One region of the Acetobacterium sp. MES1 genome, then DNA from elsewhere that is predicted to be linked to it. Evidence: riboswitches for the same ligand, from Rfam matches in the RefSeq annotation. Region 1 holds a riboswitch; the other holds the start of a gene.
The links. A riboswitch is a leader RNA that binds a small molecule or an ion and turns the genes downstream of it on or off. The one in region 1 is predicted to bind cyclic di-GMP.

Region 1 (15,383 bases):
CTTTGTAACCAAGTATTTCGGCATGATGAGCATAGGCCGCAACCCCTTTTATCCCTAACAGGATCAGGGTTTTTAAAGAACGGATGTCTTCGTTGTCGTCCCATAATTGGGCCATGTCATAATCTTCAGCGGTTGGATCAAGATCCGCTTTCATTTTGTCGACACAGGCGACCATCGCTTTGATGCTTTCGTCATCGAAGCTAACATTAGTAACCGTGGTAAACAGGGCTTTTTTAATACATGCATCAGTGGCTTCGGTGGCAGCCGTTTTTTGAACGGCTTTGGCCAGTCCAATACAGGCACCGACTAACTTATCCTGATCGCCGGCAACGACAGGTGTTTTACCACAGACACCGCTGACCTCACATCCCGTTCCTTTGGCCGTTTGTTCACATTGAAAACAAAACATATCTTTCATCTTTTTACCTCTCTCGTAAAATATTTTATCTGTTAACCCGAATTAACGGGAAATAACCATGCAATAGCACAACTACTTATAGTCTACCCAGAAACATTGCCTTATAACCCTTTATTCTTAAAAGCTTACAATTTTTTGTCTTTACAAACTTTAATCGTATTCATAAAAAATTCCGCAGTTTGGGTGATGGGTTTTTGGGCTATCAGTGGTAGTATCACTGACGATGACGTAATGATACTACATATCAGCTCTTTTGTCAGTTGCAAATGCAACATATATTAAAAAAAATTAAATTAATTTATGTTGAGACGAGGCAATCACGTCTTTTATTCCGAAACTGATTATGATATCATTTGACAATAAGCAATGAAAAGAGGAATATCATGAGCCTAAAAATGAGCAACCTGCTGGATGTGGAAAAATATCTGTTACTGGAACTGGTTTATTTTCATTTACCGCCGGAGCACAAAAACCGGATTAGCCGTGAAGCCCCGATGAAGCTGGACGAGTATATCGACCTGGTGGAATACTGTGGTTACTCGGTGTATCCTGGCTTTATCAGCTGTTCAGCAAATGGCTATCAATATAAAAAACGCCGGCAGGCTCATTTTAAACGAATCTTTGCATCCAGTGAGAATCTTGATGACGTTGTGATAACGGGTTATGTCAATGATAATTATGGCCGCTTTGGCAACACGACTGACAAAAATAAAACCAGCTTTGTGGGCCTCGCCCTGGCTGACCAGGACAATAATGGGGCTGTAGTTTTCAGTGGCTGCGAGCAGATGTATCCCAGTAGCATTGTGTTGGACTGGGGCGGATGCCTGATTGCCTCGCTGGGTGTGGTTACTTCACACCATCATCAGGCCATGAACTTTTACGACCATTACATGGCCGGAATCCTCGGTGAACGCAATATCCTGGGACATTCCAAAGGCGGCAATCTGGCGACCTATGTTTATATCAACCGCCTTGACCAAAACACCCGGGCCTACTGTGTTAACGCCCAGCCCTACTGCTGGTATACCATGAATGATACTCAGAAGGAAGCTCTGAAGACGGACCGTTTTGAGTACATTGTTCATCAGAATGATCCCACCCGCAAGGCCAGTTATGTTTCTTATATCAGCCGGACGGCCCCCCTTAATCGCTATGCATCCCGGCGTTTTATTGATATTCACGGCTTTGCTGAGGTGAAATTTGACGAATTTGGAAATCTCGAAGGGGCCCGGGTTATCCGGGAAACCGCCAGCCAGCTGAAATCCCGGCTGTTTCATGACTATGCCGCCGAAAAGCGACTGACTCATGACGAATGCATGGCCCGCTTTCAGGAAAAACTTTCCGAAATCACCTCGCTGCCGCGGCTGTTCAGCACCACCCTGGACGAGATCCTGCTGGTCACCGAAGCCCGGGTGGCGATAATCTGGTTAAAGGATGAAGATGACCGGGGCCCTTTTATTTATCCGCTGATTATTAAGAGTCCCGGGGCGGAGGATCTCTATCAGCTGAAACTGCGGCCAGGCCAGGGGATTGCCGCCCAATCCGTTTTTGAGGGATTGCCACTGTATATCAGAGATTCCCGACATTATCGGCTGCCAGTTGCTAGTTTGAACCGGGTCTTGGGCCTGACCATCACCTCCGAGATTGCGGTGCCGCTGGGGATTGATGAAGCTGATGTATTTGGCGCCCTGGAATTGGTCAACAAGCTGGACGGGGTCTTTTCACTGGAAGATTTTGCGCTGGTCAATGAGATGACCCTGGCGATGCTGGATTTGTTTAAAAAATCTGGACAGTCGCTGGACAGTTACCGGGATTTTTCGTTGCTGCAGATCCGTAAAGGTGGCCAGCGGATCTTTGCGGTCGAAAAAAACGGTTTTAAGGAAAAAACCTTTGGCTCCCAGACTGACAAGAATGCTTTTCTAAAAAAGATATCAGGTCTGTCGTTGGAACCCAACGAACGGTTGATTTTTAACCGGATCACCTTTACCTGCGACAAACCGGAGCAGTTAAAGCGATTACGGCGGCAGGAGTATGCCGTTATCTTTGAGCACCCTCAGCTGCGGCAGGCCAGAACCCGGGTCAGCACGGTGCTGATGAGGCTATTGCTCCAGCTCCGGGAAAACCGGGTAAATCTCAGTATGGTGGCTAAAATGATGGGGCTTGATGATAAACTGAAAACCCGGATCATCGATCTCAGCGAAGCCGAATACATCCGGCTGGAGTATGGCATGGCCCGGATCCGGCGGCCTAAACTGATCATCGTCAATCCCCCACCCCGGGGACTCAACCCCGCAGCTTATCAGGTTATGTGTAACCGACTCAAAAAAGACTGCCAAAAGAAAGCGGTGACGGTGATTGTTTTAAATGTAGATAACGAAAACAACGAGGTGAAAAATGATTAATCTGGAAATTCCTGGTCATGAGACCATGGTGGTCGAACATGTGACCTTTGATTATAATGGCACCCTGGCGGTCGATGGCTATCTGGTGGCGGGGCTCAAAGAACGGTTGGTGGCTTTGGCGGAATTGGTAGAGGTGCATATTCTCACTGCCGATACCTTTGGGTTGGTACGTGAGCAATGCGGTGATCTGCCGGTGACGATTGAGATTTTTACCAGGGACAATATTGCCCAAAAGAAAAAGGCCTTTGTTGAGGCGCTTGGCGGTGCGACCAATGTTGCCATCGGCAATGGCAACAATGATCGGGAAATGTTTGCGGTCAGTCAACTGGCGATTGTGGTGATGGGAGAAGAAGGCTGTTGTGTGAAGTCCCTGCTAGCAGCGGATATCGCTGTAAATAGCCCATTGGATGCGCTTGATTTGCTGTTGAACAAGGATCGGATCGTGGCGACCCTGCGGACTTGAACACATGATGACAAAATCCCTTATCTATTTTCAGAACCAAAACAAGACCTGAAAATACGGAGTGGCTTTTCAGGTCTGTTTGCTGTTAAGGCTTAGATCAGTGCGGTCAGACAATTGCAGCTTGCGGAAATCGCATTTAGGGACTGACTTTCTGACCGCAGTTTAAGCAGAATTTCGAGTCGGCGGCCAGGATCGTACCACAGTTGCTGCAGTGCAGGGCTTCAGTTTGTTTGAACCCGCATTCCGGGCAAAATTTGGAGTGCGAAGGAATCACCATTTTGCAGTGACTGCAAACCATGGTGTCCTGATGAACAGCAGTCTGCGACTGATTCAGGCCCGCTTTCAAGGCATCTTCATCTTCAATGAAATCTAAAATACTTCCGACGACACCATGATGGTGATCATGTCTACGATAATCATTATCATCGTATGAATGGCTCATGTTTACACCTCTATTAATTATAAAATTGATATGGCTATAATGTATAATCCTTTCACGGGATTGTAAAGGCGTAGAATGAAAATGACCAAAAATACGCCATTAAGCGATGGGATTGATAGCTCAAATTGTTAGTATGATAAAAAAAACGGGTAATGCGTAAGTAAAAGCCTAAAACAGCTATCAAACGCAAGACCTTTTTCCAGGATAAACACAAAATAGAATTGAGGAGAATTATGATGAGAGAAGATTATATCAATTATCAGGGCAAGAAAATCTGGTATTCCGCTTATGGCGAGTCGTTACAGCAGACGCCGCTACTGGTGGTTCATGGGGGGCCGGGATTTTTAAGTATCCCGGACGTGCTGGCTGACTTCAGTGACGAGCGGCCGGTCTATTTTTATGACCAATTGGGCTGCGGAAACTCGGACAAAGCTGATCAGCCCGATGATTATTGCATGGAGTACTTCGTCTCCGAGCTTGATGCGGTGATTCAGGGCTTGCAGCTCAGCAAGGTGATTTTATTGGGGTTGTCCTGGGGGTGTGGGCTCAGTGTTGCCTATATGCTGGATAAAAAGCCGCAGTTTGTTACTGCGCTGATTCTTTCGGCGCCCTATCTGAGCACCCCGCTGTGGGAGGAATGTGCCATCGAAAACATTTCCAACCTGCCCGAAGCGATCCAAAAGATCATCGTTGCCGCCGAAAAAAATCAGCAGTTTGGTGCCGACTATGAGATGGCCACTGGCGTTTATTACCAAAAATACCTCTGTCGCCTGGAGCCCTGGCCGGATAGCGTGATGGCATCATTTGGTAAACTGAATATGGATGTTTATCTACCGATGTGGGGCCCCAGCGAATTCACGGTTAACGGTAAACTCAAACAGTTTGACCTGATGCCCCGGCTACACGAAATCCCGGTGCCGGTGCTCTTGACCTGTGGCGACAACGATGAAGCCGGGGTCAAAATGGTGAAGGATTTTCAAATGGCCTTTCCCCAGGGGGCGATGGCGGTGATTCCCGGTGCGGCCCATCTCCATCATATTGAACAGCCGCTTATTTACAAAACGATTGTCCGGGAGTTTTTAAGCGATAAGTAGCGCCAGGAAATTATGCCACTCAATCAGGGTCGCCGCTTAAAAAAAAGTTGACGGTTTTATTCCCCTTGTGCTATGATCTAGACAATGAGGAGAGCAAATGAGTTGGATTGATTTTTCAGAATTTCAGGTGATCCCTTCGATTCGTCGCTTGGGTGATCTGGAAATTGCCCTAAACAGCGAGGCCCAGGTTATTTTACTGACCGAAGCCCATATTGCCAATCTCCAGGAGCTGGTCAAGCTGGTTCACGCTAAGGATAAAAAAGCCCTGGTTAATCTGGAATTACTGGGTGGTTTTGGCAAAGACCAGGTTGGCATGAAGCTATTAAAAAACTATTATCATGTCGATGGGGTGATGTCAACCGACAGTGGCAAGCTGGGGATGGCCAAACAATGCGGTCTGGTAACCTTTCAACGATTTTTTCTGCATGATTCACGCTCGTTTGAGACAGCCCTTAAAATCATAGATTGTTCCCGGGTTGACGGCGCTGAGCTGCTACCGGCAGTGATGGCCCTGGATTGTTATCAAAAACTGATGACGGTGGCCAAAATTCCCTTATTGGCCGGTGGTTTTATCCGTGACCGGAAGATGATGGACAAGATCAAAGGCTGCGGCTTTAAAGGTTTGACGGTTAGCGACAAGTCACTGTGGTAGGTTGGCGATGAATTTATAATAAAACAGAATAGCATGTGCCGGATGGTAATTGTGTGAGTCCTGCTTAATAAATGTGATGATATGTCGCATTTATTAAGCAGGACTTTTTTTCGTAAGCAGGGGGATGTCGGCGGTCAATGATCCCTACGAACCGATGATCGACTACGCTGTAAAGTATCAACAAAAGCGGCGGGCATCATAATGTTCGGGCAAGGGTCTGATTTTTTGGTCATTGTCAATCGCTCGAAACGTCGAACACTAACTCGTTTAAAATTCAAAAAATACATTGGAGGTAACAAAATGGGTAAATATTTATTGGGTCTGGACAATGGCGGCACGATGATTAAGGCTGCGCTTTATGATTTAAAAGGCAATGAGGTAGCCATTTCCAGTTCTAAAACGGTGATGTACCAGCCGCAACCGGGCTTTACTGAGCGCAATGTCGAAGAAATGTGGCAGGCCAATGTCACTGCCATCAAAGGGGTGATTGCCAAAGCTGGCATTGACGGCAGTGAGATCATCGGCCTTGCGGCCACCGGTCATGGCAATGGCCTCTATCTGGTTCGGGCGGATGGTAGCCAGACGACCAACGGGATGATCTCCACCGATGTCCGGGGTCGTGAATACGTGATCAAATGGCAAAACGACGGCACCCACGACAAGATCTTACCGAAAACGATGCAGAGCGTCTTTGCCGGACAGCCGACCACGCTATTGCGCTGGTTTATTGATCATCAGCCCGAAGTGCTTGAGGAAACCCGCTGGATCTTTATGTGCAAGGACTACATCCGTTTCCGCTTAACCGGCGAAGCCTATGGGGAAATTGCCGATATGTCCGGTTCCAGCCTGATGAATGTTAGAGACGTTAAATACGATCGGGAGCTGCTTCGTGATATGGGGCTGGAAAGCATTTATGATAAATTGCCGCCACTGCGATATTCCGGCGAAGTCTGCGGCACCATCACCAAAGAAGTAGCCGCACTGACTGGTCTGGCTGAAGGCACGCCAGTGGCCGGGGGCTGCATGGATATTCATGCCTCAGCGATGGCCGTGGGGATCACTGATGAAGATAAGCTGTGCGTGGTGGCCGGCACCTGGAGCATTAACGAATATATCAGCAAGCAGCCGGTGGTCGACAAGGATCTCTTTATGACCTCCATTTATCCGATTCCGGGCTATTGGATGATCCTCGAAGGCAGCCCGACCTCGGCCAGCAATCTGGAATGGTTTTTAACTGAAATTCTCCGGGACATTGACTTAAAAGAGCAGGATGTCTATGAGTATTCCAACAATTGTGTCAACTGTGTCGCTGATGAAGATTGCGGTGTGGTTTTCCTGCCCTTTCTCTATGCCAGCAATGTCAACATTAACGCCAAGGCCTGTTTTGTTGGGCTGTCCAGCTACCACAACCGGGACAATATGCTGCGAGCCGTTTATGAAGGGATTGTCTTCAGCCATAAGTATCATATTGAAAAGTTATTGAAATATCGGAAGGCTCCCAAAAGCATCCGGATTGCTGGCGGGGTGGCCAAATCCCGGGTGTGGGTGCAGATGTTTGCCGATATTCTGCAGGTGCCCATCGAAGTCACCGAATGTACCGAGTTGGGGGCCCTGGGTGCGGCCATCTGTGCCGGAGTCGCCACTGGTGCCTACGAAAGCTTCAAGGCGGCTTCGGACGTGATGGTGGAAATTGCCTTTACGGCGGTGCCCAACCCGGATAAACGGGCGATGTACGAAAAGAAGTACAACCGCTACCTGAAGGTCATCAAGGCCCTGGATGGGATCTGGGACGAGTATTAAGATCAGTTCCGCTGAGCTTTGATGTCAGGATGATGCTAAAAGAGACAACGACGAAAACAAGTACCGACCAATTGTTAATCTGTTGTTTGCTGCGGGATCGGACACTAATAAGAAATAGAATTTCTTATTAGTCGCAGGCAGTCGCCAACTACAAGCCAGCTTGTGATTGGCTCGTTGCCTCCGCGCAGGCTATCGCCATGTTCGCCCCGATGCAAACAACATGATGTAACAATTGTCGGTACGGTTCGTTGCTTTGTTTTAAGAATTATTCAAATAACATCAAAGCAAGTTACTGATTTGGATGGCTGAGTGAAGATTGGAGATTAAAATGGATTTGAAACTTAACGGAAAAAACGCGATCATTACCGGGGGTTCCCGGGGGGTGGGCCGGGCGATTGCGCTGGGCTTGGCGGCGGAAGGGGTTAATGTGGTAGTCACAGCCCGGAAATCGTCGAAAGAATTATTGGAAGTGGTGGAAGAAGCCAAATCGATGGGGGTAAAAGCCTATCCTTTGGGGGCAAATATGAATAATGCCGATGATGTCCAGGTGATGATGAAGGAGGCCGAAGCACTGTTGGGGGATCTGGATATTCTGATCAACAACGCCGGGATCTGGCTGACCGGCTGGATTCAGGATATTCCCTTATCGGATTGGGAAGAGACCATGGATGTCAATCTGACAGCACCCTTTCTGACCTCTCAGTATTTTGCTAAAATCAATCTGGCCAGGCAGCGGCCCGGGCGGATCATCAACATTAATTCCCAGGCGGCCTTTAACGGTTCCACCACCGGCCATGCTCATTACGCTGCCAGCAAAGCCGGGATGGTGGCCCTGACCATTTCGATGGCCCGGGAACTATCGTCCTATGGGATTACTGTTAACGGCATCGCCCTGGGGGTGGTGTATACCGACATGATCCGGGATAAGATTGCCGCTAACCCCGGCTATTACGAAAGTCGGATTCCCATCGGGCGGGTCGCCCAGCCGGAAGATATCGCCAATATCGTCGTCTTTATGGCCTCCGAACCGGCGTCTTACCTCACTGGTACTACCATCGACGCCACTGGCGGAATGTTGATGCGGTAGCCATTATCTGCGGATGGGCGAACACGGTTCGCCACTACGAACCAGAATTTGCAGTGACGTAAAAAACTCACCAGCTGCGTTACGCATTATCTTGTAGGGGCGAATAGTATTCGCCCGAAACGTTGATCACCAACCAAATGAATGCGGTTGGGTACAACCCGTCGATACGAACCAAAATAAACAACGGCACAAAATACTCACACCACTAACGAAAGGAAATCACATGAATCATTATGACATCATCATCATTGGCGGCGGTATTACCGGTACCGCCATTGCCCATGAGTGTTCAAAATATCAATTGACGGCAGCGCTGCTGGAGCGGGGCACCGATATCGGGATCGGGGCCACCAAAGGAAATGGCGGGGTGGTTCACCCGGGTTATGATCCCACCCCAGGGAGTCTGAAAGCGAAGATCAATGTCCGGGGCGCCAACCGCTATCCGCAGCTGGCCCGGGACCTGAACTTTGGCATCATCAATCCGGGAATCTTTGTGATCGGCTTTAGTGATGCCGATGAGGCGGTGCTAAAACACAAACTGGATTTCGGCATCAAAAACGGGGTTAAAGATCTGGCGATTATTGATGCCGTGCAGATGCGCAACCGTGAGCCCCAGCTGGCCACCACTGCCAGACATGCGCTCTACGCCCCGACGGCTACTGTGGTTGATCCGTTTGAGGTGGCCATTGCTTTTGCTGAAAATGCCAAAGCCAACGGCGTCGAGATTCTGACCAGTCAGCCAGTTACCGCCATTAAAAAAAGAACGGACGGCAATTTTCTGCTGAACACCCCCGATCAGCAATTTACCTGTACTTATATCGTCAACGCCGCCGGTAATCATGCCGATGATGTGGCCAGGCTGGCCGGGATCGCTGAATACCAGATGAAACCCCGCCATGGCGATTTGCTGGTGTTGGATAAGGACATGGTTAATAAGCCCAAAACGGTGATGTTTCCCTGTCCCGGGCCGGACACCAAGGGGATTGCCTGCATACCTACGGTGCATGGTAACACCATCGTTGGTTCCACGGCCACGATGTTGGATGACAAGGAAGCCGTCAACAATTATGCGCCGGGGATTCAGGCTCTGATTGACGGGGTTCACAAGATTTTGCCAGAACTCGACGCCGCTAAGATCATCCGCACCTTTGCCGGGTTGCGGCCGGTGGTGCTGGACAACAACAATGATTTTTACATTGCCGAATCCCCGACGGTTAAAGGTTTTATCCATGCGGCTGGAATTCAGTCTCCGGGGGTGGCCTCGGCCCCGGCGATTGCCGAGCTAGTTCGGGATCTGCTGGATAATGCCGGGTTGGAAATGGTGCCTAAAGCGGATTATAATCCCTATCGGGAGAAACTGACGGTTTTTACGGAGCTGTCGCTTGCTGAACAGGATGCGCTAATTAATGAGCATCCCGCCTATGGTCGGATTGTTTGCCGCTGCGAAACGGTGACAGAAGGTGAGATTGTCGATGCCATTCACGGAGCCATTCCGGCCCACACCCTGGATGCGATTAAGCGCCGGACCCGGGCGGGGATGGGCCGTTGTCAGGGTGGTTTCTGCCAGTATAAGGTGATTGCGATTCTGGCCCGGGAGCTGGGCCTGTCGGCGGATGCCATCTGTCTTGAAGATGCCGGCTCGCAACTGCTTTGCGGGGCAGTCAAGGGAGGTGCGAAATGAAACAGTTAGACTACGACGTGGTGGTCATCGGCGGCGGCCCGGCCGGCATGGCGGCAGCTCTGAAAGCCAACGAAAAGGGCGCCACCGTGGCGATAATCGAACGCAACGACGAGTTGGGGGGGATTCTCAATCAGTGTATTCACAGCGGTTTTGGCCTCAGTTATTTCAAGCAGGAGTTAACCGGCCCGGAATACGCCGAGCTGTTTATTAACCGGGTGAAGGATAGCGATATTGATGTTTATCTGAACACCATGGTTATCGATTTAGCACCAGACCACCGGATCACCGCAGTCAATCAAGACGGCATGCTGGTTCTGGCAGCCGGGGCGATTGTGCTGGCAATGGGCTGTCGCGAACGAACCCGGGGGGCGATTAAGATTCCCGGCTCCCGACCGGCCGGAGTGCTGACCGCCGGGCTGGCCCAGCGTTATGTCAACATTGAAAACCGCAAACCAGGCGAACGCATTGTTATTCTCGGTTCCGGCGACATCGGCCTGATCATGGCCCGACGGCTGACCCTGGAAGGGATGCAGGTGCTGGGGGTTTACGAGTTGATGCCCTATGCCAACGGCCTATACCGGAACATCAAAAATTGCCTCGACGATTTTGATATCCCCCTGCATCTGTCAACCACGGTAACAAATATCATCGGCTACCCGCATCTGGAAGCAGTCGAGGTGGCTAAGGTTGATGAGAACTTTGCGGTGATTGACGAGACCCGGGAAGTGATTGCCTGTGATACCCTGTTGCTGTCGATTGGTCTGATTCCCGAGAATGAGCTGTCGCAAAATTCCGGAGTCAGCCTCAATCCCCGGACCAACGGTCCGCTGGTTGATGAAGAGCTGGCCACCGACCAACCGGGAATCTTTGCCTGTGGCAATGTTCTCCACGTTCACGATCTGGTCGACAATGTGACCCTGGAAGCTGAACAGGCCGGAACCGCTGCCGCAGTCTATGCGTTAGAGCAAAAGGCGGCGGTCAGCGAAAACAGGCCGGCCGAAAATAAAGCAACGATCACAATCAGTCCCGGCGAAAATGTCGGCTATACCGTACCGGCCAAGCTGACCATTCCGCCACAAAAGCCAATCCGGATTTTATTCCGGGTCCGAACACCTCTGGATCAGGCTGCAGTCGTGATTCACACCGGTACAGAAATCTTTTACCAGGGTAAAGTCCAGGCCTATAAACCCAGTGTGATGGAGGCAGTAGCCTTGCATCCGGAAGAACTCAACCGTCTAAACGAGTCCGACGAACCCATCACCGTATCAGTTCGAGAGGTAAAAAAATGAGACAGAAAAACATGAAACAGCAAGAAAAAATGATTAAAGAATCCGATAAAACAGCGATCAAAGTTTGCTGTACCACCTGTCCTCAGGAATGTGTGATCACGGTTTCTCTAGCAGATGGGGTAATCGACAGGGTAGAGGGACAAGGCTGTAAACGGGGCAAAAAATTTGCCGAAAAAGAGTTAACAAACCCGGAAAGAACTTTAACCACTACGATACTGGTGGAATATGGAGACAAGGTTTATCTACTGCCAGTCAAAACGGCTGACCCGATTCCTAAAAAAGATCTGGCGATGGCCATGAATGTCATCCGCAAAGCCAGACTCATCGGGCCTTGTCAGATGGGGGATGTGGTCATCTCAAACATCTGCGGTACCGGGGTGGATGTGGTGGCCTGCCGGAGTATTAAGGAGGAGAATCATGCGTGTTAATCTGACGACGATTTTAAAGCAGGCTCAGGCTGACGGAACAGGGGTGGGAGCTTTTAACACCCCTAATCTGGAAAGCGTCCGGGCGGTGATCGCAGCGGCCGAAGCCGCAAACCAGCCAGTGATCATCATGCATGCCCAGATCCATGAAAGCCTGATTCCCCTGGAAGTCATCGGCCCGGTGATGATCCGGCTGGCCGACCAGGCCCGGGTGGATGTCTGTGTCCATCTCGATCACGGTGAAGACCTGGGCTATCTGCTTCATGCCATGAAAATGGGTTTCACCTCGGTGATGTATGACGGGTCAAGACTGCCCTATGCAGAAAATTTGAGCAACACCCGGGAAATTGTCCGGGTGGCCCATTATCTCGGCGTTTCGGTGGAAGCTGAGTTGGGCCGGGTATTGCGGCCGGAAGGTGGCGGGGCTGCTGATCCCGAAGAAAAAGAGCTGACTCCGGCAGCATGCTACACCGATCCCGAGCAGGCCAGCGACTTTGTAGAGGCTACCGGAGTGGATGCCCTGGCGATTGCCTTTGGTACCGCCCACGGTCTTTACGAGGCCGAACCCTGTCTCGATTTTGAGCGGATCGCCGCCATTCATCAGCAGGTGGATGTCCCATTGGTGATGCACGGCGGTTCGGGAGTCAGTGATAGCGACTTCCGCCAGGCCATTGCTGCCGGGATCACCAAAATCAATTATTTTACCTACATGTCGCTGGCTGGGGGGCAGGCTGTCAAAACCTGGTTTGAACAGCAGCCCGGCCAGGTGCTGCGCTTTGATGAGATTGCAAAGATTGGCCAGGCGGCCATGCAGGCCGATGTGATCCGGGCTATCAAGGTGTTTCAGGGTTAACGCAATCATCTAAAGACTTGGTGGTGAATAATAATAAAAAAATCATTTGGTGTAAATAGCGCAGTTTAAAAAAAAACGGTAAGCTCCCATCAAATGGTTTTTTATTGTAGCGAATATTATTACCCTCAAAAAGGATTCAAATACGATCGAAAAATTACACAAAAAAAGGCCAACCTGAACTGAGTGCTCAGGCTAGTCAAAGAAGAAGAAAATTTATCTCAGCAAAATTGCTTTTGCCAGATATCTGAATTAAACAATGATTCAGATGAAACGATTAAACAACTGGTTCCAGTTCCGGGACAACGGGGTCGGGAGTCAGTTCAATGACCGGGATTTCAGCGACCGGATCGGTGGTGCCATCGTCAACCGGTGTGGTGACAGGATCAGTAACGGTCGGGTCACTGCTGTCGGGGCTTTCGGGTTCGACTGGATTGACAACCGGAACGTCTACTGGAGCTGGAGCCGGGGCGACAACGGTTTCCTTTTTGGGAGGCGGATTGCTGTTGCCTTTGTCAGCATTCTTCGGGGCTGCCAGCGCCGTAGCGGGGGCAGAAAGGGCCAGCGCCAGGACCAAAACGAGAAACAATCTTTTTTCATAAAAGACTTCTTTCAATTGATCTCCATTAAAAAAACTGTACGCCTAAAAAGGCATACAGTTAAAGACCCTGCGCCCTCTTCGGCAACCCGGCTGTCGTAGCAAAATGCCTTAGACCCGTGGCTTTGCGTCCCTGACTTTCACCAGGTTTGCCATTATCGGAGATATTTGATTTTATTATAAATCAGATCGCAAGCGATTGCAAGGGATAATTCAAGGTTTTGAATATAGTTAATTTGATTAAGATTTTTCGGTCCGCAAAATGGTGTTGCGGCCCTGTTTTTTAGCCTGATAGAGGAGCCGGTCGGCCGTTTCGATCAGCTCGCTGACACTGTTGTGATCCCACTCGGCAATTCCGCCGCTGATGGTCAGCTCGATGCGATCGTGGTAGAAACGGGTATCTTTGATTTTGATCCGGATCCGCTGGGCAATCTGGTAGCCCTCGTTGAGGGTGGTGTCCGGCATCACAATTAGGAACTCTTCGCCGCCATAGCGGCCCAGAAAATCGCTTTTGCGGAGGTTATCCATGATGATCTGGACAGTTTCCACCAGCACCGTATCACCAGCCTGATGGCCAAAGCGGTCGTTGACGGATTTAAAATGATCAAGGTCGATCATCATCACCGAAAAGGTCGAATAAAGTAATGGGGTATTGGCATGGATATCCTCCAGAATGTTAAAGATACAGCCCCGGTTGCAGGCTCCGGTGAGGGCATCGATGGTGGATTGCGTAAGCAGAATCGACTCCTGCTTTTTCAAAAACAGGTTGGATTCTTCCAGTTTTTTTAAGATCTGCTTGGTTTTACTGATGTCTTTTGCGTTTAAGATATAGCCGAGGATTTGCCCATCCTCGCTGCGGTAGGCAGAAATCGAGGCGATTACGGTGGTTTTCTGATGGTTGTCTTTAATCATGGTGCCTTCGATGTTTTCCAGGCGGGGGTTTAAAATCAACTTTGCCTGCAAATCACGCAGGCTGCTACTGCTGTCAAAGATGGTGTCAATCGGGCTACCGACGATTTGGCCACAGTGCTTGCCCAGAAACAGCCTAGTATATTGATTGATCCGGAGGATTTTAAGATCACTATCCATAATAATCAGAATATCACCCACCGAATCGATGACGTTTTCCAGGTAGGTTTTGGTAACCAGGGTCGACTGCAGCTTGGCCGACAGCTCATTAAAGGACTGGGTCAGCTGGCCCAGTTCGTTGCTGCCGGAAACCGGCATGAAAAAATCCAGGTTGGTGCCGGAGACCCCTTTGATCCGGTTGGTCAGGCGGATCAAAGGCTCGGTGATGGAGCGGGTCACCAGGAAATAGATCAGCAGCAGGCTAAAGACGGTGTAAGTCAGAAAGACCAGCAGGGTGGCCATCCGGGTACCGTTGATCTGGCGGATAATATCGTCATACTGATAACGGATGGCAATGACTTTCTGGGAATCGTTCATCCCACCGGGGAAGGTGTTGAGATAAATGTATTCCTGACCAAGCAGACCCAGGTCGCCTGGTGTGATCTGGTTGGTGCCATTACTGATGACGGTATCAATCATGGCGATCCGGGTCGGGTCGGTTTCGGTTTGACCACTACCCAGCATGATGTGGTTTTTGTCATATACAGTGATATCGGCAATAAAAGGGTTATTGTCCTGAACGGTTTTTTCCATATCGGTATAGTTTAGCTGGGTAACATACTGTGACAGTGATCCGGGTGAAATGCCTACCTCCAGGACATAACGATGATCAGCGGTGGGGATATAACCCCACTTGCGCAACTCCCCGGTGATTAAATCGGTGGTGACATGGGAGATTTCCGGATCATGCCCCTGGCGCAGCTCGGTGAGGGTCTTAAAAAAATCCGGCACCGTTTTAAAATCAATGCCCATGGCGCTGGGGAAGGTAGTCCGTATGATGATGCCGTTTTCATCAATGATATAAAGATCCAGATTATTGTGGTAACGGGCTTTGATGGCATCCAGATCGATGGTAGATACGTCACCCTGTTTGGCCGCATATTCGGCATTAAACAGAGTAAGACTTTCGGCCATCATCTCATCATAATAGGTGGACACCAGTTCGTAGCTTTTTTCAGTGCTGATGATGGTGTCAATGATGTTGATCCGGGTCTGGTTGATGGCCAGCTGGGTATTACTAAGAATTCCATTGCGGATGCTGTTGTAGTTGATC
Region 2 (15,383 bases), on a different contig from region 1:
TTCCGATAATTGTAAAGGACATTTGTTCCTCCAAACATCAAGGCTCGGACGACTCATTTTCGTCAGCGAGTCTTGATAATTTTTTTCTGAAAAAACCATTTAATTTTTCCATGCCATGAATTAAAACTTCTTTTTCTTCATCAGTCATTTCTTTAGCAATATCTTTCACCATTTTTACATGAAAATACTGGTGAATTTTATCGATCCGCAAGCCCTTGTCGGTAAGGCGGACGTACACAACTCGTCCATCGGTATTGCTTTTCTCTTTTTTTACATACCCCTTCTTGACCAGTTTATTAATGGCCACTGTTACTGAGGGGAGGGTAATGTTTAGACTTTGGGCAAGATCACTTATGGTTCTTCCATCATTTGTATTTTTTCCCACATGCTCAATTAGATGCATTTCATTGATTGATAAATCAATATTTGTCGATTGCTTGAGTAAATCCTCTTCAAATTTTAAAATATTATTGAATGTATCAACCAGAACGGCGTTGAGTTGGGAAGAAAAAGAGTCCAAAGGGTCACCTCCATATTTATTAGATTGTCTAACTAATTATAGCGCTAAAAAAATATTTGTCAAGAAAAGCTCTGGTTCTGGATAGTTTCTTAGGCGGTCTTAAGATTTAATAGCTCTCTAAAAAAAATTTTTAACCAAGCTCACTGGTTAATTCATTCATTAAGGCTTCCACGGTGGTAATTTCAGAGATCTTATAGGCGTTGGCCCCGGAAAAAACATAGCCGTTATCGAGATCACCTTTTCTACCGGCAATCAGTGCCAAACCAATACAGTAGGGTGCCGTTTTATAGTCACAACTCTTGATGCAGTTAATGGGACAGTTTTTGGGGTGCCGCAATCCAGATTTGACTTCTTCCAGAAAGCGGTTGTGAATGGCCCGGCCTGGCAAACCAGCGGGACTGACAATAATCTCTATATCGGCTTTGGTTGCTTTAACCATGGCTTCTTTAAAGGCCAGTGAGGCATCACATTCGTTGGTGGTAACGAAGCGGGAACCAATCTGAACGGCATCGGCACCAGCTGCCAGCGTTTCCCGGACATCGGCTGCTGTAGTAATTCCGCCACCGGCGATTAGGGGGATGTGTCGTCCAACCAGATCCTCATAGGGTTTGATTTCTTCCAATACGCCGGGAATTAATGTTGGTAGCGCCTGTTCAGCCAACCGTTCGGGAGTCAGATCTTCATTTTTAAAACCTAAATGACCGCCCGCCAGGGGACCTTCCAGAACGATGGCATCGGGAGCAACTTCGTAGTGACGCCACCAGTGTTTTAAGATCAGCTTGGCTACCCGCTTGGATGAAATAATGGGAGCAATCCTGGTTAAGGAATTGCGGGTCAGTTCCGGCAGGGTTAAGGGCAGGCCTGCTCCGGCAAAAATGATATCATATCCGGTTTGCACAGCATCTTTAACCAGTTGTTCGTATTGGGTCAAGGCCACCATAATATTAATTCCAATGGGCCGATTGCCGGATATCGCTTTGGCCCGTTTAAAGTGATCCGTCATTGCTTGTCGATTGGCCAGCTTGGGATTTTTTTTATAGTCAGGGTAATCACTACCCATTTCCACTGCCGATAAAACACCGAGTCCGCCAAGTTTTGAGACATGACCGGCCAGATTAGAAAGCGAAACACCGATCCCCATGCCTCCCTGGACAATCGGTTTGGAAAATTCCAGATTTCCAATATTAAATTGAGTTTTCAAAAAAAAACCTCCTTTGCAATTATTCTTGCGATTGGAGGTAATCATAGCATATTGCGAATTAATCTGTAAAGAAAAAGCTAAATCTCGGTGATTTTTTCCGGGTTATCCCGTTTTGTTTTAAGAAATGCTATTTTTAAAAAGGACCACTTGGTTTCAGCGGTGAGGATGCCCATAAAAATAACCAGACAGCCCAAAAACATCATCAACGTAAAATCCTCGCCAAGGATCATGATCGATAAGAGACTGCCAAAGACCGCTTCAAGACTAAGGATAATGGCGGCATGGGTGGAATTGGTATATTTTTGGGCCATCGTCTGTCCCAAAAATGCCAGGAAGGTACAGAATATCCCCAGATACAAGCCATTGATAAGTCCGGGTATCGGGATTGCCAGGGTAAATTCGCCAGTTAGTATAACATAGGCTAAGGATACGATTGCCGCAAAACCCAGTTGAATCACTGTCAGGGCAATGGGATCATGTTCTTTTGAGTAAATCCCCACCACGACAATATGACAGGCGTATAATAAGGCGCACAACAGGGTAAGGGCATCCCCGGGATTAAAGGAAAATCCAACCGAAAAATCGATGGTCAACAGGGCCAGCCCCAGCAGCATAATAAAAGCTGCTACAAAATTATACTGATCCGGCCGATGTTTTTTGACGGCCCAGTAAATAAAGGGCACCATAATCACATTGGTCGCCGTTAAAAAGGCCTGTTTTCCGGCCAGCATATATTGCAGACCAATCATCTGGGCGGCAAAAGCAGTGAACAGAAAAAAGCCAATCACACAACCGGCCTTAATTGTATCTTTTGAGAGGTTCTTTAAATTTTTCCGGAAAATAAATCCGGATAACAGGGAGGCAACGGCGAATCGGACTGTCATCAACATCATCGGTGACATGGAGTCCAGGGCGTTTTTTGACGCAACAAAACCGCTGCCCCAGACAAAAGCCACTGCTACCAGCCCCAGATCAGCAAAGAGTGCTTGTTTTTTTATTTTTTCCATGGTGATATCCTTTCTCAGGTTCTGGTTTAATTATAACTAAAATAATCAGGGATGGCAAAAATATTTTGGTTTCCCCGATTAAAATGAGTTATAATAGAGAAGAAGTATATCAATCACATAAGGACGAATAAATGAAACTTGTATTGGTTAGACATGTAGAAACTTTTGGAAATGTAGAACATCGCCTCAATGGCCATACCGAATCCGACTATACGCCCCGGGGCGAGGCTATGAAAGAAATTCTGGTGGAAGAACTGATTGCCTTGGATAAGAAACTGGCATTTGATAAAATCTTTGCCAGTCCAACGACCCGGGCTTACAAAATTGCCCAGGCTGTAGGGGCAGAAACCGGGAAAGAAATTTTGGTCGACCACCGCCTGCGGGAATTTAACTTCGGGATCTTTGAAGGAAAAACCCGGGACGAATGCATCGAAATTTTCCAGTCAGAATGGGATCAATGGATGGCAAATTATATAGATTACAGAGTCCCCCAGGGTCAGAGTCAACGGGAATATCATGACCTTTGCGCCGAATTTTTAACCGAACTAACCGAAGGCGAAACGGTTCTGATGGTAGCTCACGGTGGTACAATCCACGGTATGTTGACCAATATGCTGAATCTGCCACTGGACTGTAAATGGCATTTTGACATTAAATTGGGAAGTATCACGATGATTGATTATAACCATGGCTTTGGAATGCTATCCTATATGACCACCCCACCCTATGATGAACTGATTTCACACCCAACTCCCTTGACGGATGCCAAAAAATCCGCCATGCGGGCGGCTGCACGAGCCGAAGCGAAAACCAAAGCCGCCCATAAAAAAAAGAAATGATAAAATTAGAGAGGAACTAAAATGCTTGTAGTCGCTTATGATAACCGTAGTGATTTTGAAATAGATGAAACGGTATTGGAAGAGGTCGAAGACGCAATGGTGCGAACGCTGCTTCACCAGGAAATTGAGGTGGAGTGTGAAGTAAGTTTTTCATTTGTCAGTACCTCCGAAATAAAAGATCTGAACCGGGAGTACCGGGATAAAGATTCTGTCACCGATGTCCTGTCCTTTCCGATGTATGAAGATTTCATAAATAATCGGGAGTCAATTATCAAAGACAATCCGTTTTTGCCCTTGTTACTCGGTGATATTGTGATCTGCATCCAGCAGGCAAAAGCCCAGGCCAAAGAATACGGGAATACCCTGACCCGGGAGCTTTCCTATCTGTCGGTGCACAGTGTATTGCACCTGTTGGGTTATGACCATCTGGAAGATGATGAAAAATCGGTGATGCGTCGTATTGAAAAAGAAATTATGGGTGACGACTAACGCCTCGCCCCAGTCGCATCCTTCTATCAAGCAAATGAATCAGGAGGTGGGAACGATCAGACGAAAGCTACAAAAGAGTTTTTCTTTTGCCATTGAAGGTATTTTACACACCCTCAAAACCCAGCCGAATATGCGCATTCACTTTGGCATCGGTTTATTGGCGGTGGCCTGCGGTTTTATCTTTAAAATCGAAAACTATGAATGGCTGGCGTTGGTGATTGTAATTGGCTTTGTTTTTATCCTCGAAATTATCAATACCGCCATTGAAACCCTGGTGGACCTTTATACCGAAGAATACCATCATCTGGCCAAGGTTGCCAAAGACACCGCCGCCGGAGCCGTAATGGTAGCAGCCATCATGTCAATATGCGTGGGGCTGATTATCTTTTTACCAAAAATTATCAATTGGTTTTTTTAACCAGAGAAAGAATGTGAATCATGAACAAAAACTTTAAATCCGGCTTTATCAGTATCGTCGGTCGTCCGAATGTCGGAAAATCGACCTTGCTTAATAATATTATGGGGGAGAAACTGGTGATTACTTCGGCCAAACCCCAAACCACCCGCAATGCAATTCGTTGTATTTATACCGATGAGCAGGCCCAGATGGTTTTTATTGACACTCCGGGAATGCACCGTCCCAAAAACCGGTTAGGTGACTACATGCAAAAAGCGGCGGAAAATACCGTTGCTGATGTGGATGTGGTTTTATACCTGGTTGAGCCCGAAACAAAAATTGGGCCCGGCGATCAATATATTCTGGAGAAGCTGGGAGCCAGCAAGACCCCGGTTGTTTTAGTCATCAACAAAATTGATTTGTTGCCCAAAGAAGAACTTCTAATCACCATTGCGGCATATCAAAAATACGATTTCCTTAAAGCCATTATTCCGATTTCGGCGGTTACCGGAGATGGTGTTAAAGAACTGCTGGATCTGATAACCGACCTGCTCAGTCCGGGTCCGATGTTTTTCCCCGCTGATATGATTATTGATCAATCCGAACGCTGGATTGTCCAGGAGCTGATCCGAGAAAAGATCCTTAACCTATTAAATGATGAGGTTCCCCACGGTATTGCTGTCGAAGTGACAGCCATGAAACCCCGAAAAGGGAAGGATATCATTGACATTGAAGCAACCATTTTCTGTGAGCGCAAAACGCACAAGGGCATCCTGATCGGCAAGGGTGGCTCGATGCTGACCAAGATTGGCTCACAAGCCCGTAAAGATATTGAATTTTTCCTCAAAACCCAAATCAATCTGCAGCTTTGGGTGAAGGTTCGCACGGATTGGCGGGATAAGAATTTTGATCTGAAAGATTTAGGCTATTTTGAATAAATCTTTCCGTTTGGAGCAATATGGCACTGATTAAAACAAAAGGCCTGGTCATCAGGGAACAGCCCTACAAAGAACAGGATAAGATTCTGACCATTTTTACCGAAGATGAGGGCAAGATCCAATGCATCGCCCGAGGCGTTCGCCGCCAGAAAAGCGGCCATTTAGCCAGCACTCAAATTTTTGCTTATAGTGAATTTGTCTATTATCCCGGCAAGAATTTTGGCATTATCAATCAGTCGAACTTAATTGAAGCCTTTTATCCCTTGCGGAATGATCTGACCAAAATGGCCCTGGCTTCATATTTACTGGACTTGATGTATAACGCCTACGAATTTTATCAGAAAAGTCCAGAGATATTAAAATTACTGCTCCATGTGTTGTACTACATTTCTGGTGGCAAAGCCAGAAACGACCTGGTTCTGGTTGGGGCCTTTCAAATGAAGCTGGTCAGCTACTTAGGCTATCGTCCCGTTCTGGAAAGGTGCATGGTTTGTCAGCATGATCAGGATTTAACCCACTTCAGCATTGAACAAAATGGCCTGGTCTGCCGGGACTGCCGGGAACAAAGCCCCGGCTATCTCTATAAGCTAAACCCAGCCATGCTGGAACTGCTCCGGGACTTTTTAAAACAACCGATTAAACAGCTCAAAGACCGGGAGATCGACCCAGCTGAAGCCCTAAAACTTAGTGATCTGCTGGATCATTATATCAGCTGTTGCATCGGTAAATCTTCCAAAGCCTATGCTTTTTACAAAACCATGCTCAACCCCTAGATCTGTTGGGAAAAATATGAAAAATTTAAATTAAAAAGGAGATTATGATGGGAAACTACAAAATGGCACATACAATGATTCGGGTATTGGATTTAAACCGCTCTCTGGCGTTTTACAAAGAAGCTCTGGGATTTGAGGAAGTACGACGACGGGACGAACCAACCTATGAGTTTACGCTGGTGTTTTTAGGCGATGGCAGTCCCAACGGTCATCAGTTGGAACTGACCTACAACTATGGTCAGGTGGCTCCCTATGATTTGGGCACTGCCTACGGTCATTTAGCCGTCGTGGTTGATGATCTTGAAGCATCCTGGGCCGCGCACGACGCAAAGGGCTACCAACCCACTGAGCCAAAAGGTTTAAGTGGTGATGGTAAACCCCGTTATTATTTTATTACTGACCCGGACGGCTATAAAATTGAAATCATCCGGAAGTAAAAGTTTGCCATGATAAGAGAGGGAGTACCTCTCTTTTTTTTAACTAATTTCTGGTTAAGTGAAAGGGGGCTATGAAAAACGATTGTCATCATCCGAAATGAAAAGCATTATCAGGCTAGAACCTTCGAATATTTGATCCTATCGGGGGTAAGAATTATATTAAAATACTATTCTAATTTGTACTGAGATATGGAGTCGCAATTGGAGAAAAAACGAATCAAACTGGCTATTTTATCAGTTGCATCACTTTTAATGATATCAATGACCGCTTCTGCCATTCTTGCCGATATCGAACAGCATTACCCCAATGTGTCAGAAACCATGATTCAAATGGTTTTGACCCTACCGGCGTTATTGGGGGTGATTTTTGCATTTGCTGCAGGTCCACTCTCAATGCGGATCTCAAAAAAGAGTCTTGTGATTTTTAGTCTAACTTGCGGGCTCTCTGGTGGATTGATGGGATTGATACTGGGGCCGCTGGCGATTGAATATTTATGGCTTTCCAGTGTTTTGATTGGTGTCGGTCAAGGAATTAATGCAACAATAACTCTGGCCTTAATCACCGTTTATTTTTCTGGCGAAGAAAGCGGGGCGATGATGGGACTCCAATCGGCTTTTCTTAATGGCGGTAGTATGGTGCTGTTGTTTACTTCCGGTTTGCTGGCTAATATAAAATGGAATGGAGCTTATCTGGTTTATCTGGCTTTTCTACCGGTTCTTGTGATTGTCATAAAATATTTGCCCCATGATCAGCCGCTTCCAGCGACCCAACTAAAAGCAAGAAATCGTACTGAAAAACTAAATGGTACCGTCTATTTTATTGCCCTGATCATCTTTTTATTTGGCAGCTGCTTTTTTGTTTTTCAGACTAACATAGCGCTGCTGGTGGTGAGCAAGGGCTATGGGGATGCGACGCTTAGCGGTATCATCAACACCCTGATATCAGCAGCCGGAATGATCACCGGTTTTCGTTACAGCCATATCATCTACCGCCTAAAAACAATGACAATAACCGTCGGAATCGCAGTTGTGGGACTGGGGATGAGCCTAATATTTTTTCTGGGATCGTTAGTCAGTATCTGTGTTGCCGCTCTTTTTATCGGATTTGGAATTGGTGTTGTTATGCCAACAGGAATTTATCTGGCCGCCAACGCAGTAAGAAAAGAGAATCAATCCACTGCCATTGCATTGGTAACGGCAGCGGTCAATTTAGGAATGTTTGTCTCACCCTTAATCTTTGATTGGATATCGCTCCAGATCCCTGACAGTGATATAAGTATCAAGTTTATGATCGCATCACTTTGCTTGCTGCTATTGGCAGTAGTATTTGCAATGAGTCGTCGATTTGTTTTAAATAAGCCGCAATAGAATTATGCATCGTATCGAAGTTTAGAAATTATCAAATCCTTATCTGTACCGGATTCGTACGAATTGATCGAAGTAAAGGAGAGCTCACCATGAGAAATCATTTAAAAAAAATCACCATTACAGCAATATGGGGAGTTGTTTTTACGAGCCTGGTTTTATTGTTCTGTTTTCCAATGATTGGCCATGCCCTTAATGAGAATAAGCGGGTGTTGTTTATCAGTTCATACAGTGAGAATTTTCCAACGGTTCCGCTGCAAATTAAGGGGATTCAGTCTGCGCTTGATGAGAAAGTTAGTCTGGATATTGAATATATGGATACTAAGCGGCTGGATACTGTGGAGAATAAACAACTGTTTTATGAAAATCTTGCTTATAAATTAAAAAATCTGCCGCCCTATGACGCCGTGCTCGTTGGGGATGATAATGCCCTGCAGTTTATGATCGATTATCACGACACGCTGTTTCCCCAAATACCAGTGGTGTTTTTCGGAATCAATGACTTCGACCGGGGAAAGTCAGCAGCCGAAAGCCCTTACTTTACCGGAATGTTCGAAAAATTTTCAATGGTCGAAACGATTAAAATCGCCCATAAATTCAATCCTAAAGCTTCCCAAGTTATTGGTATTGTGGACTCATCACTGACCGGTCAAGGTGATCAGGGGCAATTTCTGGCCACTCAAAGTGAATTCGATAATCTTGATTTTCGGGTCTTAAACGTATCAGACTATACCTTTGCTGAGTTTGGGGAAATTCTTAAAAATTTGGATAACGATGCAATTCTTTTATACCTGAGTATGAATCAGGACAAAAACGGTGTTGTCAAGGACTTAAGCGATCAGTATCAATTTTTAAAAGATAATACCAGCATACCGGTCTATCGAACCAGTATCGGCGGAATTGGTGACGGCATATTGGGCGGAAAACTGATTGATTATGAGGCCTTTGGACGGATCTCCGGTAATTTGATCATGGATATATTGAATGGCAAGTCCGTGGAATCAATGGGTCTTATTGAGGATACGCCCTATTACTATATATTTGATTATGATCTCATTAAAAAATTCAATATTCCCGAGTCGCTAATTCCCCAAAATGCTGTTTTAATTAACAAAGAACCCTCACCACTGGAAAAATATCGAGAAATTTTTGTTAGTATTGGGGTTCTAATACTCTTTCTTTTGATTGTTTCATTAATTCTTATCGTCGATAATTTAAAACGGCGTACCATTCAAAAACAATTACAAGAAAGTTATGAGCGACTGAAAATAAGCAATGATCATCTAGAAAAAACAGAAGACAAATTGAGAACACAGTATGAGGTCATTGAAAAAAGTCTCAAAGAGGTCGGTATCCTGAATCAGAAATATGCCATTGCTACAGAAATTACAAATAGTGCAGTTTGGGAATTGGATTTAGATACCAACGAAATTCTAATATCTGATAACTTTTCTAATGTCAGTCGAATCCTTAATGAAAACGAAAAATTTGAAGATTTATTGAGTCGATTAACCGATCCGGAACACAAAAACAGATTATTATACGAAATACAGTCGTATTGCACTGGGCGTAAAAATGAGATTGATATTCAGATCCCCATTAACGATGAGGATAATAAAGTAAAATGGATACTATTCCGGGGCAGAGGAATAGCCCAGGGAAATGGTGTTATTAAACAAATTCATGGAATTCTTATGGATACGACACGAATGAAGGAACAGGAAGATTATATTGAATACCTTGCGACCCATGATTTTTTAACCGATTTGCCAAATCGAATGAGTTTTTTAGAAAAACTCTCGGATGCACTGGACTCTGGTAAACCTGGAGCCGTTTTATTGTTTGATATCGATAACTTTAAAGCGATCAATGATACCCAGGGACACGTTTATGGTGATGAGATCTTAAAAATGATTGCCCATCGACTCAGTAACATTTCCAATGAAAAGACGTTTATTTCCCGTTTCGGCGGTGATGAATTCCTGATTTTAATGAAAAATATTAATGGAACCCAGGAAGTTGAAAAATTCGCTCAAACTACAAAAGCAGCCTTTGATAAAGCATTTGTACTCAACGGCAAAGCCAATAATATCAATATCAGTATGGGCTTAACCTGTTTTCCGGAAGACAGTTGTGACATCAATCAAATTATAATGAATGCCGATACAGCGATGTATCATGTTAAACATAGCGGTAAAAACAACTACATCTTTTATTACTCTGAAATGAAAGACATTATAAATACCCGAATCGAAATAGAAGCGATTATTCGAGAAGCCTTAGAAACAGATGGCTTCAAACTTCTCTATCAGCCGCAAGTCGACTTGTGCTCAGCTCAAATCCATGGGTTCGAAGCATTATTGCGATTAAAAGATCATAATATCCAACCAGATCAATTTATCCCAGTTGCAGAAGATACTGGGCTGATTATTAATATTGGGCGTTGGGTAGCTAAATCTGCGATTGAACAATTTGCGAAGTGGCGAGATATGGGGTTCGGAGAAAAAATAATTGCGATTAATTATTCCAGTAAACAATTGAAGGATAAAAATTTTATCGCATATCTGGGGCAACTCATAACGACTCATGCAGTTAAACCAGAAATGATTGAAATCGAAATTACAGAAAGCATTCTGCTGGAGAATGATACTGAAACGATGTCTTTTTTGCAGGGATTAAAAGATGCTGGTTTCAAAATCGCCCTGGATGACTTTGGTACCGGCTATTCGTCTCTGAATTACCTGACATATATACCAGTGGATAAGGTTAAATTGGATAAATCCATCAATGAAAAGTTTCTAAACCTCAAAAACAATCAGGTCATGGATAGTCTAATTTCATTGGCACATAGTCTAAAACTGGAAATCACCGCAGAGGGAATCGAGGATTGGAATCAATATTGGCAATTAAAGCGTGGCGGTTGTGACTATATTCAGGGATATCTTTTTAGCAAACCACTGGATTCAGCCGCGGCAGAAAATATTTTTAATCATTTCTTTGAAATAGACGATGAAAATAAACCCGTAAACGACCTAATTAACCCATTTTTTTAAAAAGTCCATCCATTTTTGCAATATCAGATGGATGGACTTTTAAAAAACAATCACAATAGTTCAATTTTTAGTTATGCAGCAACAGTCAATCTCATCAGGGATGATCCACTGAGCAATCGTTGATAGTAAGCTTGCGTACATTTTTTATATTTGTTGAAAAGTTTGATTGTTTCGTTTTCATTGCAATACACTTTCCAGCAACCACAATATTTACAGTTTTTTCCTTCATGCTCGATAAATCCCTGAACATCTTCAAACGGATAACTTAAAAACAAGCCAATCTCGTGAGGGAATTCACTGGAATTTTGAATCCGTTTAGATAAAAATTCCAGGCAAGACTTCAAATCATCGGTATGATAGCCAATATTCTGAAGAAAGCTGTCCACCCGGGGACATGAAAAATCTTTAAGCAGTCGACTTTCACGATAAACATAAATTAAAACCCGACTGGCATTTATCCTCAGTACCTCCAGATAGACACCACGAGCATTCAACATATCATTACACTGATCCAGCTGCTCTGCGAGTTGGCAATAGCTGGTAAATGGATAACTGAATAAATTACCAGTTTTCATTCCGGCCAATGTAGGCGAGCAGTGGCGTATCATTTCTCTCTCGAATTTACTCATGACTACATCTTCCGGGTCTGCGATTTTAAAACACACCCATCGCAATTCTTACATTGAGCACAATGCTCTTCCAGAATGTTTCGTAATGCAGCCAAACTGCTGCTATGTGACCGTGCCAGGGGTAAATTAAGTCTTTTTGCCTCATCGGTCGCACAGTTTACCATTTTATGAGAAACCGTCCCAGTAAATAATACAATCAAATCTGGGACGCCGATTTTCTTTTTCATCGCACCCTGCATTTGGGTGAAAACCTTAGCCCGGCAATCATATTCTTTGCATAAATCTTTATATTGATAAATCATGCGATCATTTCCGCCAATAATAACAATGCTCATTAGGTGCCCTCCATCCCCTTGTGTTAGTTATAACTAACTGATTATAACTTATCACAATTCGGAGCAGCTGTCAATTATTTTTAAATATTTATTAAGGAATTATTATTGGTTTTTATGGCTGACTACAAAGCTCATATTTAAATATTATACCGCATAAATCAACATACAGTATTTTAAGCATTGACTTTATATTGATTAACAGTTTTCGCGAAATAACATTGATCATCAAAAAAACGGCTGCAACATTAGATTATTATAATACAATTGATGATTGATAATAATATCACAAAATTGCACAACAATATTAATCAAAAGTCGAGTGATGCACAAGAAACATCGGCGCATATAATGAATATCTTATATTTAATGTCAGTAGTAATCTAAAGTATTTTGAGCAAAATATTACTGCTGCAAATATAATAAAAAAAATAATTCGCAAAATATTCACTTGACAATTGATAATATATGCCTTATCATGATGCCAATAGAATATTTAGCAAACTTATCGAAAGGTAAGGACGCAAAGCTTTAGGGTCTAAGTAATTATTTATATGACAGCCAGTTGCACAACCACATTTTTTAATGATGATTATAATGCAACGTGTCAATGCGTTGTTTTTTTATTCTATACGATTCAGTTATTGGTCAATTTAATATTTGGCAAACTTATCGAAAGGTAAGGACGCAAAGCTATAGGGTCTAAATAAGTATTTATATGACAGCCAGTTGCAGATTATAGGTGTATTTAATTCGCCTTAATTGCAACGAGTAAATCGTTGCTTTTTTATTGCAAAAAACGAATGGAGGATACTGATGGATCAATTACTGATAACTGCAGAAGTTTTTATGATTGGAGCAGTGACTGGCGTATTAATGAAAGAAGCGACTGATTATTTAGTCAGACAGCGAGTCAAGACCTTGACTAACCATCAGTTGTCCGGCAATGTTACAAAAACAATCTTTTGGGCGATGCTTAACGCAACCATCTGGTTGATCTTTGTAAAGCTCAACGGACTTGAACCAAAAACATTGGAATGTATGTTGCTCTTTTCAATCTGTGTCATTCTTTCTGCTGTAGACATCAGCATTAAAAAAATCCCCAATGAGCTGGTATTAATGACGATATTCGTGGGCGGTGCCTTCATCATTACCGGGCAACCGATTGCCAGTATTGGAATGAATATCTTTGGTTTAGTAATTGGTTTTATTATATTCTTTTTACCAGCAATAATTGGAAAGGGCGCTGGTTGGGGAGACGTAAAATATGCCGCTGCGGTTGGTTTTTGTTTGGGTGTTTATGGAATAATTTCTGCGATTATGATAATGACTTTCTTTCTGATGATCTATACAGCATACCTGATCATTAGACGAAAAGGTAATTTGAAATCAAAGGTTGCCCTGGGACCGTTTATGGCTTCCAGTTTTGTATCCGTATTAATTTTAAATTTTAACAACACAAATTATCTGATAGATTTTGGAATGTTGTTTTAAACCAAGGCAAACTTGGTATCGATTACGTAAAATTTATTAAAAAGGGAGAAGAAAAAATGAAAAACGGATTATCACGCATGATCAGAGAAGAAGATGGACAGGGCATGGTTGAATATGGCTTAATTATCGCCGGGATTGCATTGGCTGCCATTGCCGCCATTTGGTTATTGGGACCCCAAATCGGGCAAATGTTTACAGATATCGGCACTCAGTTAGCAGCATAATGATTCTAATTAGTTTGACTAACAAATATAAAATATTGAAGGAGAAACTGAAATGAAAAATCAATTGATGCACATGATCAGAGAAGAAGACGGACAGGGTATGGTTGAGTATGGTTTGATTATTGCCGGGATTGCATTGGCTGCCATTGCTGCCATCTGGTTACTGGGTCCACAAATTGGTCAGTTCTTTACCGATATCGGTACTCAATTAGCGGCTTAAACGATAATAGATCAATAGAAATTTATCGAAGATACTAATTAAAAGGAGTAAATAAAATGAAAAACGTATTATCACGCATGATTAGAGAAGAAGATGGACAGGGTATGGTTGAGTATGGTTTGATTATTGCCGGGATTGCATTGGCTGCCATTGCTGCCATCTGGTTACTGGGCCCTCAAATCGGTCAATTCTTTACGGATATCGGAACCCAATTAGCAGCATAAAGCCTATAGGTAGTTATTGTGTTTACTGTGAAGAAACCAGTGGCATATTGGCAACGTCAAAGTGGAGATTTCTGCCGGACGTAATCAATATGCCTTTTTTAATCGGCTAAACGATCTGCTCCAGTTACAGTTAAATAAATCAGATCTTCAGGATGAATGATCAGGGAGGAAACATGTTTGCAAACATAATCAAACGGATAAAAAAAGAAGACGGGCAAGCAATTGTTGAGCTTGCTATCACCCTGCCAATTTTGATTATGATTTTGTGCGCAATTATCGATTTTGGTTGGCTGTTTATGAATCAGAACAGTATTGATTATGCCGCAAGAGAAGGCGCACGCTATGCAATCGTTCATTCAACCAGTAAGACAGCAATTGAAGAGCATATTCGGACAATTGCTCCTGAGAACATTGCCGACACTGTAGACATCAGCATCACGTTTACAAATACATCAAACCCCCGTCTTGGTGATGTAATCATCGTTATCAGCGATGATGTGAATATATTGACTCCAATTGTTGGTGTTTTTGTTCAGGGTGAAACCATGAATCTTTCTTCATCCTGTACCATGAAGGTGGAGTAAATGAGACAGATAATGAACTTATTAAAAAAATTTCCCTATAGACAGATAAAAAAATCCGAACAAGGTGATGCGTTGATTATTGTGGCCGTTTCGATGGTATTTATTATGGGAATGCTGGCATTGGTAATCGATCTGGGGTTGGCGTTTTTAAGTACTGGAGAACAGCAAAAAGCTGCGGATGCAGCCGTATATTCATCCGGGCGGTTACTACCCATCGAAACGGGAAACACCACCAAGGTCAATCAGATTAAAGAGAGTGCCATTAATTATGCCGATCTTAATGGTTTTCCGGATTTAACGCCTGAGGATGTCATTCTGGGGAAAATCAGTAATGGTCAATATACTGAAATTCGTGTTACTGTTGATAATACGGTACCGATGTATTTTGCCAAAATATTTGGAGTCGATTATTTGGACCTTACCCGAACGGCTGTGGCAAAACTGTCGCCAGTTATCAGAACCACTGGGGTGGCACCAATTGGCTTGACGAAAGAGGAAATGGAATTAAGGTTGGCCAGCAATAACCTGACGCACGTAACTTTGAAATACGGGGAAAAAAATGTTTGGAGCGATTCCCCATCCTTTTTTGGAGCACTTGATCTCGATGGCCAAGGAGGGGGGGCCAGCGATTATCGGATTTGGATTACCCAGGGTTAT

Region 2: another riboswitch for cyclic di-GMP. It lies ahead of BI182_RS10625 (prepilin peptidase); the one in region 1 lies ahead of BI182_RS08090 (hypothetical protein).

What each region holds. Positions count from the first base shown of each region.
Region 1 is NZ_MJUY01000023.1:2,501-17,883, reverse strand. Features, by position in the region: gene hcp (hydroxylamine reductase) at 1-418, opposite strand, end outside; gene BI182_RS08145 (GAF domain-containing protein) at 802-2,820, shown strand; gene BI182_RS08140 (HAD family hydrolase) at 2,813-3,283, shown strand; gene BI182_RS08135 (zinc ribbon domain-containing protein) at 3,420-3,725, opposite strand; gene BI182_RS08130 (proline iminopeptidase-family hydrolase) at 3,962-4,819, shown strand; gene BI182_RS08125 (glycerol-3-phosphate responsive antiterminator) at 4,917-5,471, shown strand; gene BI182_RS08120 (FGGY-family carbohydrate kinase) at 5,772-7,271, shown strand; gene BI182_RS08115 (SDR family NAD(P)-dependent oxidoreductase) at 7,600-8,358, shown strand; gene BI182_RS08110 (NAD(P)/FAD-dependent oxidoreductase) at 8,582-10,039, shown strand; gene BI182_RS08105 (NAD(P)/FAD-dependent oxidoreductase) at 10,036-11,328, shown strand; gene BI182_RS08100 (DUF1667 domain-containing protein) at 11,325-11,756, shown strand; gene BI182_RS08095 (class II fructose-bisphosphate aldolase) at 11,746-12,606, shown strand; gene BI182_RS08090 (hypothetical protein) at 12,881-13,219, opposite strand; cyclic di-GMP riboswitch class I at 13,282-13,365, opposite strand; gene BI182_RS08085 (sensor domain-containing diguanylate cyclase) at 13,442-15,383, opposite strand, start outside.
Region 2 is NZ_MJUY01000036.1:8,179-23,561, reverse strand. Features, by position in the region: gene BI182_RS10695 (beta-ketoacyl-ACP synthase III) at 1-22, opposite strand, end outside; gene BI182_RS10690 (MarR family winged helix-turn-helix transcriptional regulator) at 38-520, opposite strand; gene BI182_RS10685 (NAD(P)H-dependent flavin oxidoreductase) at 651-1,721, opposite strand; gene BI182_RS10680 (DMT family transporter) at 1,799-2,728, opposite strand; gene BI182_RS10675 (histidine phosphatase family protein) at 2,860-3,567, shown strand; gene ybeY (rRNA maturation RNase YbeY) at 3,589-4,056, shown strand; gene BI182_RS10665 (diacylglycerol kinase family protein) at 4,028-4,474, shown strand; gene era (GTPase Era) at 4,495-5,391, shown strand; gene recO (DNA repair protein RecO) at 5,412-6,164, shown strand; gene BI182_RS10650 (VOC family protein) at 6,212-6,601, shown strand; gene BI182_RS10645 (MFS transporter) at 6,803-7,969, shown strand; gene BI182_RS10640 (EAL domain-containing protein) at 8,059-11,019, shown strand; gene BI182_RS10635 (DUF3793 family protein) at 11,091-11,648, opposite strand; gene BI182_RS10630 (DUF2325 domain-containing protein) at 11,651-11,983, opposite strand; cyclic di-GMP riboswitch class I at 12,469-12,553, shown strand; cyclic di-GMP riboswitch class I at 12,633-12,717, shown strand; gene BI182_RS10625 (prepilin peptidase) at 12,797-13,474, shown strand; gene BI182_RS10620 (Flp family type IVb pilin) at 13,531-13,698, shown strand; gene BI182_RS10615 (Flp family type IVb pilin) at 13,751-13,918, shown strand; gene BI182_RS10610 (Flp family type IVb pilin) at 13,975-14,142, shown strand; gene BI182_RS10605 (TadE/TadG family type IV pilus assembly protein) at 14,316-14,726, shown strand; gene BI182_RS10600 (pilus assembly protein TadG-related protein) at 14,727-15,383, shown strand, end outside.